Regions from separate parts of the Mucilaginibacter terrenus genome, predicted to be linked through region 2. Evidence: riboswitches for the same ligand, from Rfam matches in the RefSeq annotation. Region 2 holds a riboswitch; each other region holds the start of a gene.
What was found. A riboswitch is a leader RNA that binds a small molecule or an ion and turns the genes downstream of it on or off. The one in region 2 is predicted to bind S-adenosylmethionine.
Positions count from the first base shown of each region.

Region 1: it holds a riboswitch for S-adenosylmethionine, as region 2 does, so the genes downstream of both, DYU05_RS03645 (O-acetylhomoserine aminocarboxypropyltransferase/cysteine synthase family protein) here and DYU05_RS09500 (peroxiredoxin) in region 2, are expected to answer to the same signal.
Region 3: it holds a riboswitch for S-adenosylmethionine, as region 2 does, so the genes downstream of both, DYU05_RS17725 (SusC/RagA family TonB-linked outer membrane protein) here and DYU05_RS09500 (peroxiredoxin) in region 2, are expected to answer to the same signal.

Region 1 covers NZ_QWDE01000001.1:857,519-860,798, reverse strand. The annotation lists gene DYU05_RS03655 (trans-sulfuration enzyme family protein) at 1-290, shown strand, start outside; gene DYU05_RS03650 (hypothetical protein) at 406-945, shown strand; SAM riboswitch class I at 1,130-1,239, shown strand; gene DYU05_RS03645 (O-acetylhomoserine aminocarboxypropyltransferase/cysteine synthase family protein) at 1,463-2,776, shown strand; gene DYU05_RS03640 (homoserine O-acetyltransferase family protein) at 2,859-3,280, shown strand, end outside.
Region 2 covers NZ_QWDE01000001.1:2,125,270-2,128,549, forward strand. The annotation lists gene DYU05_RS09490 (carbohydrate binding family 9 domain-containing protein) at 1-176, opposite strand, end outside; gene DYU05_RS09495 (class I SAM-dependent methyltransferase) at 323-934, shown strand; tRNA gene DYU05_RS21105 (tRNA-Cys) at 996-1,066, opposite strand; gene DYU05_RS09500 (peroxiredoxin) at 1,081-1,716, opposite strand; SAM riboswitch class I at 1,877-1,991, opposite strand; gene DYU05_RS09505 (PAS domain-containing sensor histidine kinase) at 2,433-3,280, shown strand, end outside.
Region 3 covers NZ_QWDE01000004.1:89,057-92,336, forward strand. The annotation lists gene DYU05_RS17725 (SusC/RagA family TonB-linked outer membrane protein) at 1-1,921, opposite strand, end outside; SAM riboswitch class I at 2,235-2,340, opposite strand; gene pta (phosphate acetyltransferase) at 2,610-3,280, shown strand, end outside.

The DNA.
Region 1 (3,280 bases), 1.3 Mb from region 2:
CAGGATTACCCTCTCACCCCCAACATGCAATAGCAAAAGGGCAAATGAGTGCATTTGGGGCAATGTTCTCTTTTACCGTGAGTGGTGGCGAACAACAAGCGTGTAGAGTGATAAACAGCCTTAAACTGTTCACCCAGGCTACCAGCCTTGGTGGTGTGGAAAGCTTGATAGAACACCGTGCATCCGTTGAAGGTCCTGATACCAAGACTCCTTTTAACTTGTTGAGAGTATCTCCAGGACTTGAGCATATAGATGACCTTATTGCTGATCTGGAGCAAGCTTTAGGTTAATGGCGGTATGTTAAACAGTTGCTACGCGCTATTTATCTATTCAACACAACGCAAATTCACCAAATGTTTATAGCATGTTAATACCTGATTGACTTTTAGTAAACAAGTTTGAAGCATGAAAATTACTATTATAACTGGTGTTTTATCGGTGTTAATGTATACCGTAGCATCCGCTCAAATGAAGAGCTCGTTCGGCTTGGGTGCAGGCGTAAATCAGCCTTTAGCTGCAGGGTTTAAAATTGGATGGGGCGCTATAGCTCAGGGCAGTATTCGTTTAAATGATAAATTGGGGCTTGTACCCGCCATTGGGTACGAACGACTTAATGCTGAAACAAACCATACCTACACAATTAACAATGCCATTTACATTACCCGCAAAGCCGATATCTTATACGGTGGGTTGACCTTAAAGTACTATATCTCTAATTGCATCAGCGTTAAACCGGGTGCCATGGGATATATCGTAACTGGCAGCGATGACATAGTTGCAGGAGTTTCCCCGTCGTTCGCTTTAGCTTATGAGCCGACAATCAATAACAAGAAAAACATCGAAATAAGCCTTAGAGCAGATGCAATTAAGTTGCGGACCAATCCAGGCGATACCAGGGGGATAGTAGGTCTGCGGTTGGCATATAATTTCGCATTAAGAAGATAATAATTTAGTTCTACTGCTTCTATCGGTAACTAAAACTTGACTATCATTGAGCCATGTGCAGGTAAGTGATATTTATGATATGACAATAAAATTGAAATATTATTTGGATAGTAAAATTATATCGCCCTATATTTGGAACATTATTTGGTAGCGATACCTTGATCAATTCCCTCAAAAGGATTTTGGTTTATAAAGAAGCGGCGAGAGATCAGGCTCAAAGAACCGCTGGCAACCCTCCGGAATGGAGAAGGTGCCAATTCCTGTCCCGGAAAATAACCCCGGGGGATATAAATTTTTAATCATGAAAAGTACGATCCACTTCCAGCACAATAATCAGCAATCACAAACGGTTAACCGTTCTGCATACAACCATATAAATGGCTGTATTTGTATGTGTTGCTGCTGCTAGCCGGTAAACACACGTCCCTTTTGTTTCTGAAGAAACGTGAACAGCAGGATACCTTATCCTGACGCCTCAATCGTAATATTTCAACAAAATCCTTAAAATCTACAGAACATGTCAAGCTTAAAATTCGAAACCTTACAACTTCATGCCGGACAGGAAGTTGATGCCACTACAGGTGCGCGTGCTGTCCCCCTTTACCAAACAAGCTCTTACGTATTTAACAGTGCCGAGCATGGTGCAAACCTCTTTGCCTTAAAGGAATTTGGGAATATTTATACCCGTTTGATGAACCCGACGACTGATGTGTTTGAAAAACGCATTGCAGCTTTAGAAGGTGGTGTTGCTGCTTTGGCTACCGCGTCAGGTCAAGCTGCACAATTTATAGCTTTGAATAATATCTTGCAGGCTGGTGATAACTTTGTTACTTCTCCTTTTCTTTATGGTGGTACTTATAATCAATTCAAAGTTGCTTTTAAACGCCTTGGGATAGAAGTTAGGTTTGCCGAAAGCGACACTGCTGAGGCTTTAGAAAAGCACATAGATGATAAAACAAAAGCAATTTACGCAGAAACTATCGGCAACCCGGGATTTAACATCCCTGACTTTGAGAAGGTTAGCGGCCTGGCAAACAAACACGAGTTACCACTTATAGTCGATAATACATTCGGAGCGGGCGGCTACCTGTTTCGTCCGTTGCAGCATGGCGCACACGTAGTTGTAGAATCGACCACTAAGTGGATTAACGGCCATGGTACCAGCATCGGAGGCGCTATTGTAGACGGCGGCAACTACAATTGGGGTAATGGCAAATTCTCGCAGTTTACCGAACCTGCAGAAGGTTATCATGGTTTGGTGTTTGCTGATGTATTTGGTGTTAACGGTCCTTTTGGAAACATACAGTTTATTATCAGAGCTCGCGTAGAGGGATTGAGAGATTTCGGTCCGTCACAATCCCCTTTTAACGCCTGGCTTAATATACAAGGATTGGAGACGCTTTCTTTACGTGTGCAGCGTCACGTAGACAATGCCCTGGAACTCGCTAAGTGGCTGGAGCAACATCCGCTGGTTGCCAAAGTCAACTATCCAGGTCTGGAGTCATCACCTCAACACACATTGGCGAAAAAATATCTTAAAAATGGTTTTGGCGCCGTACTTTCATTTGAAATCAAAGGTGATAAAGAGCTTGCTTCCAAAGTAATCGACAACCTTAAGCTTGTAAGCCACTTAGCCAACGTAGGCGATGCTAAAACATTAATTATTCAGCCATCGGCTACAACTCACCAACAACTAAGCGAAGCCGAGCAAGCCGCAGCTGGTGTAACACCGGCAGGGCTTAGGGTAGCTGTGGGAATAGAACATATTGATGATATAAAGGCAGATTTTGAACAGGCATTTGCTAAAATAGAGCAACCTGAACTGGCATAACGATTTTAGTTTTTTTAGTTTTTAAGTGATGTTATCAGGGAGCAACCAAATAAGTTGCTCCCGCGGTAACGATAAAAAAGAAATGAGTTTACAAACTTTTAAATACACAGGCACATTTGAATTTGAAAATGGCCGCAAGTTAAAGGGCCTGCAAATAGGCTATCATACCTACGGTACTTTAAACAAAAATGCTGATAACGTAATATGGGTATGCCACGCTTTAACTGCAAACTCTGACGTATTTGACTGGTGGAAAGGGCTGTTTGGCGACAATGACCACTTTAACCCCGATGAGCACCTTGTGGTATGTGCAAACATTATTGGTTCACCTTATGGCTCTGATAACCCGCTTACCATAAACCCGATAACAGGTCAGCCTTATTACCTTGCTTTTCCTGAATTTACCACTCGAGATCTGGCGAGAGCGCATCAACTCCTTGCAGATTACCTGGAAATATCAGCTATTGAGATACTGATAGGCGGTTCGCTTGGAGGGCAGCAAGC
Region 2 (3,280 bases):
TCGGTGGTCGTATCAGCAGCTTGCCAGCCGGCTTCATCCAGCAGGCCATCTATCTTAATTTTAGATGCACTGCGGTGTATCTGGTACCGATAATTGATATTTTTTTTCTGTGCGTAAGAGGTCAATGCAAGCAGACAGCAGCAGCCAAGCAGCAACGTAAATTTAAGTGTAGACACAGGGGCTTATTGGTATTTGGATGATTGGGGTACTCGGTAACAAGTATATCGATAATTTTAAGGAAATAAGCTTTCTTTTTAAAAATGAGCACGAAGTTTAAAGCCTATTGTGCAACCTGCAATCTTGTTATTCCTATATTTAGCGCATGCAAGACACCCTACAGCAACAGTTTGGTAATATCGATATTTACCTGTTCGATCAGCTGTTAAAAGGCACCTTTAGCAACTGCCAAACCATATTAGATGCAGGTTGCGGCGGTGGCCGTAATCTGATCTATTTCCTGCAGAATGGTTATAACGTATTCGGAGTGGACCCTAACCCCGATGCGGTGGCACAGGTGCGCGATATGGCTGCGGTGCTTGCACCTAATCTGCCATCTACAAACTTTATAGTGACACCTGCGGAAGACCTGCCCTTTGCTGATGCATCTTTCGACTTGGTCATCAGCAGCGCGGTACTGCATTTTGCCGAAACCATTGAACACTTTGATGCGATGGTCACCTCCATGTGGCGGGTGCTGAAACCGGGTGGTTACTTTTTTGCTCGACTGGCATCAGACATTGGTATAGAGGGCAAAGTTATGCCCTTGGGCAACAACCGTTACCTCCTTCCTGATGGTTCAGAACGGTTCCTGGTAAACCAGCAGATATTGCTGAACTATACCCGTGACTTAAACGGTGAATTATTTGAGCCTATAAAAACAACCAACGTGCAAAATCTCCGCTGCATGACTACCTGGTGCGTGCAAAAACTCTAATAAAAAAGCGACCGGCTCTTCCGCCGGTCGCTCCTGAAAACTATAGAACACTTTAAATCAGACGTCGTGGGTAGATTCGAACTACCGTATAAGGTTTTGCAGACCCTCACCTATCCTCTCGGCCACACGACTTTATCTTTCAGCCCTTATTTGTTAGGCTGCGGAGTTGTCCTGAGGTAAGGTTTTATCACCTTATGCCCCTTAGGGAACTTAGCCGGTATATCTTCTGTTTTGATGGATGGCAGCACTACTACATCTTCACCGTCCTTCCAATCTGCGGGAGTTGCCACACTGTGGTAAGCAGTTAACTGCAACGAATCTATCACCCTTAAAATCTCCTGGAAGTTACGTCCTGTTGATGCCGGGTAGCTGATGATCAGTTTAATCTTTTTATCCGGCCCTATTACAAACAACGAGCGTACTGTTGCGGTAAGAGAAGCGTTAGGATGTATCATATCATACGCTTGGGATATTTCCCTGCTCTCGTCTCCTATTATCGGAAAGGTAACCTCTACGCCCTGTGTTTCGTTGATATCGTTTATCCATCCTTTGTGCGATTCCACATTGTCAGTACTCAGTGCAATCACCTTTACATTACGTTTGTCAAACTCATCTTTTAACGATGCTGTTTTACCAAGTTCGGTAGTGCAAACAGGTGTATAATCCGCCGGGTGCGAGAATAGCACACCCCAGCTGTCGCCCAGGTATTCGTAGAAATCAATTTCTCCGTTTGATGTTTTTGCTTTAAAATTTGGGGCGTCGTCGCCAATGCGTAAGCTCATGTTTTTAATTTTATTAAGTTTTAAGTATCGGTTTGCTGCAATAAAGCTATGCAAATTGCAAACGTTTAACCAATAAAATCATCCAGGAAGAGTGTTGATGAAAGGCGCTAAATACAAGCCAAAAGGACGCTTTTACAAACGTTCTGTTTTCTGTTAAATCAGCTTATCTGTCCCCGTTTAGTGCGGAGCAGGAATTAGCACCTTACACTGGCTTAAAGCCGGTACAGGTTGCTAAGACATCATAGGGCCTTTCCCTCTGTCTTTCTGGATAAGTATATTTAAAGAACGATAACGACACAAATGTAGATATAAAATCTATAATTCCTATAGACTTTATAATTTTTTTTACTTTTTTAATCTAAGTGACTGACAAACAAATAAAAAATAATTTTTACAACACTTGGTGAAATAATGGATAACATTTAACTCGTTTTGTTGAGGTCCATATCATCCCCGTTTGTTGATGTCACAACCCTTTTAGATGTTACGACGTATAAAACAGTAAGTAATTTAATACTTTTAATATAACTATCGGTATAATGTTAAATATGAAATAATGCTGCGAAATAATTTATACATTAGCAAAGAAATATTATCTACCAAAAGTTAAATAAATTACAGATATCGATAATTATTAAACAATAGCGTTGTATGGGTACTAAAATTGTACCTGTATGTTTAATAAGGTATTTACTAAAAGAGAAGAAACGGGTTAAATGATGAGCAATTCGGTAACAGATAATTTTTCTGAAGAAAGTGCTGCACGACTTGCCCGTTTAATAAATAACGTAAATACCGGTATCTGGCAGTATGACCAGGTTACGCAAAAGGCGCAGTGGTCTGCCGGGTTTTACGCTTTACTTGGCTACAAGCCCGGCGACATCGAGTGCTCCTACAAAAACTTTTACGACAACCTTCTTTACCACGGGGACAAGGCTGCCTTTATAAAGGCTATCCATTATTCGGGGCCGGGGCCTGCGCCTGTTGCACAGGTCCGTTTGCTTACCAGGCATAAAGGCTACCAGTGGTTTGAAAGTACCGCTTTAAAGTACGATGGCGACGACGGCAGGTTTATATACGGAGTACTCAGCAATATTGATCATCACAAACTTACCGAACTAAAAGCCAAAAAAGCAGAGTTCTTGTACGCTGAAACCAGCCGCATTGCCAGAATTGGCGGCTGGGAAATAGATATACCAACAATGGGCCTGTATATGTCGCCTGAGATATTTGAGATATATCAGCTATACGGCGATGTTAATATGACCTTTGACGAGGCAATCAGCTTTTTTGAACCACAGTACCAGCCTGTAATTACCAAGGCGATTGACGATGCTATAAAACTCTGCAAACCATACGACCAGGAGATGCTGTTCCGTACGGCCAAAAACAATGTTATTTGGGTTAGGGCTAAAGGTGAGCCGATAATTGACGACGACGGCAAATGCGTCAAGGTGCGTGGCATTTTCCAGGACATTGATATCATTAAACGACGAGGCTTAAGTATGCAATCGTCTATCAACCTACTGGACGATCAAAACAAACGTTTGCAAAACTTCGCCTA
Region 3 (3,280 bases), on a different contig from region 2:
GAGATAGTACCAAACTACCATTCACCGACGGATAGAAGTAAGACAGGTTTGCTACAGGTAAAGTAGACGACCAGTCGTTACGGCCGGTAAGGTTCAGGAACGCATAGTCCTTATATCCAATTTGTGCCGATGCAAAGTAGCTGTACGTTTTAAGCTTGCCATAGTAATTTGATGATACCAGCGGATCACGTGAGTTACTCAACGTATAAAGGCCCGCAACTGCCAGCTTAGGTGCTATCTGGTCGTTCTGCTCGTTTATAATTGTGCTTATGTTGCCACCAATAAATGCATCAAGGGAGAAATCTTTGCTCAGCTTTTTAGTGTACTGCAGCCGGCCTTCAGTATTGGTTTCGCTCACGTGATAAGCGTCTTCTTCATAAGAACCGAATGGTGTTCCATTAGTACCATAGGCCACCTTTATTTTACGACGGTCGTTGTAAAAGTCGGTACCGGTTCTAAAATTTGCAGATAGGCCGCCACCAATTTTGTAATTCAGCTCGATGCTGCCAATCAGGCGGTCTTTATACTGCCCAACTGTGTTCTCATAAGCTATAAAATATGGGTTGCTATAGTAGCTGTTGTTCCAGTTAAAGGTGCTGCCATCAGGGTTTCTGTAGTTTTTCAACTGGCTTATATCCACCTGGCGGCCAAACCATGTAAACTGAAGCATGGTGCTGGTTGCCCTGCGGCCGTAAGCACCCGGAAGGTTGCCTGCATCGTCTTTTATGTAATTAGCTATAGTAGTAACGGTAAGCTTTGGTGTTGGCCTGAACGTTGTGTTCAATAAAAATGAATTACGGCCCAGTGATGAATTAGGCACCACACCAGTTTGATGCAGGTTGTTGTATGACAACCTAAAATCGTACTTGTCGCCGCTGCCCGCAAGTGCAACACCATTGTTTAGGGTGACACCTGTGTTGAAGAAATCGCGTACGTTATTAGGATGCGCTACAAAAGGCACCGCAACACCGTTAGAGTTGAATTGCGGAATCAATCGTCCATCCAATGGAGGGCCCCAGCTTTCATCCACACCATCGTTAACGCCTCCGCCTTTGCCATCCACGTAGCTAAATTTCCCGTTGGATCCCTGTCCAAACTGGTTTTGATAATCAGGGAAGACCTTCAGGGTTGCAAAGCTGGTGTTGGAGTTGATAGTGATACCAAGGCCCTTGGCACCCTTACCTGTTTTAGTTTTTATAAGGATAACACCCGCAGCTGCGCGGTAGCCGTACAGTGCGGCAGCGTTTGGTCCTTTAAGTACACTTATAGATTCTATATCCTCAGGGTTGAGGTCGGAAATTGCGTTAGGGAAATCTCTTGACCCGTTAGCACCCTGAAACTGCGAGTTATCTACGATAACGCCATCCACCACAAACAGTGGCTGGTTGTTACCCGATACCGATGTTTCGCCGCGAATAACTATACGTGATGATCCCATGTCGCCCTGGCTGTTGGTAACCTGTACACCGGCAACTTTACCGGCAAGCGCGTTTACCAGGTTGCTTTCTTTAGCTTCTGATATATCACGCGACTTTAAGCTTTGTACCGCGTAGCCCAACGACTTTTTGTCTTTGCTGATGTTAAGCGCCGTTACCACCACCTCGTTTAACGAGTTTGCGGCTTCTACCAGTACTATTTGCAACGGTGCGTCGGCCTGTGTAACCGTGACCTGTTGTGTGGTGAAGCCCAAGTAGGATATCCGGAGTACATCATTTGGTTTTGCATTGAGGGAAAACCTGCCCTGTACATCTGTCTGAGTACCATTGGTAGATCCCTGAACAGCCACCGTAACGCCGGGGAGCGGCTGCCCGTCTGACCGGGCGGTGACAACGCCGCTAACCTTAACCGTTTGGGCGTAGGTAGTTTGCAGCAAGAAAAATGGCAGTAAAGCCGCCAAAAACAGCTTGTAAATTTTGGACATGACTATTAATTGTAAGAGGTAAAAAATGCCTGTACGAAAGCCCAATGCAGCTGCACTGCAATTAGCTATTGTAAAGGATGTTTGAATAACCAGAGGCTGCACGCCTCAGCAGGATGGGGAATTAAATTAGCAGCAACAACGCATGCCTTGCATGAAACATGCAGATGATGATGGCGAGTGATTTAAAAACGAGCGAAATGTAAAAGGTGTTTTCATAATAATATAGCATTAACAATATTGCTTTTCAGCCATCAAGATTGCACCGGGGAGATATTGTGTACTGATAAGCCCGACAGCTAAGCATGTATTGTAAACATTATCTCTTCTGCCAATGGCAGACAGGAATTAGCACCTTTATACTTATTGTATAGGTTGCTAAGACGTCATAGGGCCTTTCCCTCGGTCTTTCTTGATAACTATAAAGAACTATTTCGATGCAAATATATGAATAAAATATAAAGACTATAGAATTAATAGATTTTATTTAAAATAAATTATTCTCCCTTTAATGGGTTAGCAGTGCAAGCAGATATGGTAAAAACAGTTCCTTAGGAATAAACATTAATGCTGTGCTACCTGTTAATTAAGACGACCTTCAAGGTGACTTAAATTACCTTATTTATTAATTTACGACAGGTATTTGCAAGCAGTTAAGCTTTACCTTTGCCGGAAACTATACAATATTACTTTGACTAAAAGCATTTATATAGCCTCTGCCGAACCCTACAGTGGTAAGTCAGTTATTGCACTTGGGCTGGTAGCCATGCTGCTGGGTAGGGCACAAAAAATAGGTTACTTTAAACCTATAATACCGCTTGCTCCGCAAGAACAGCCGGACAGCCATATTCAAACTATTCTATCTCACTTTCAACTACCGCAGGCATATGCAGATACTTATGCTTTTACCAGGCAAGATGCAATGCAACACCTGAAGGATGGGCGGCAAGGCGATATGCTGGACGCGATCATCAGCAGGTTTAAAAGCCTTGAAGCTGCTTATGACTACACCGTTGTAGAAGGCAGCGATTTTGCTGGGCCGGCTACAGCATTTGAGTTTGAAACCAACAGGTTAATTGCCAAAAACCTGAATGCACCGGTTTTACTGCTGGTATCGGGCGATAATAAAACCACGGCCGAGATTGTACAGGACACACTCAATTTTTGGAGAGCCTATCAGTCGCACGATATACAAGTGCTTGCCGTGGTGGCCAACAGGGTGCAATCTGCCCAAACAGCTGATGTGAAGCAATTGCTTGTGGCGCAACTGCCAGAGAACATCTTGGTTTCTGTTATCCCTGCGGAGCAGACACTTGAAAACCCCACGGTAAACGACATTTTTGAATGTTTGAACGGACGTTT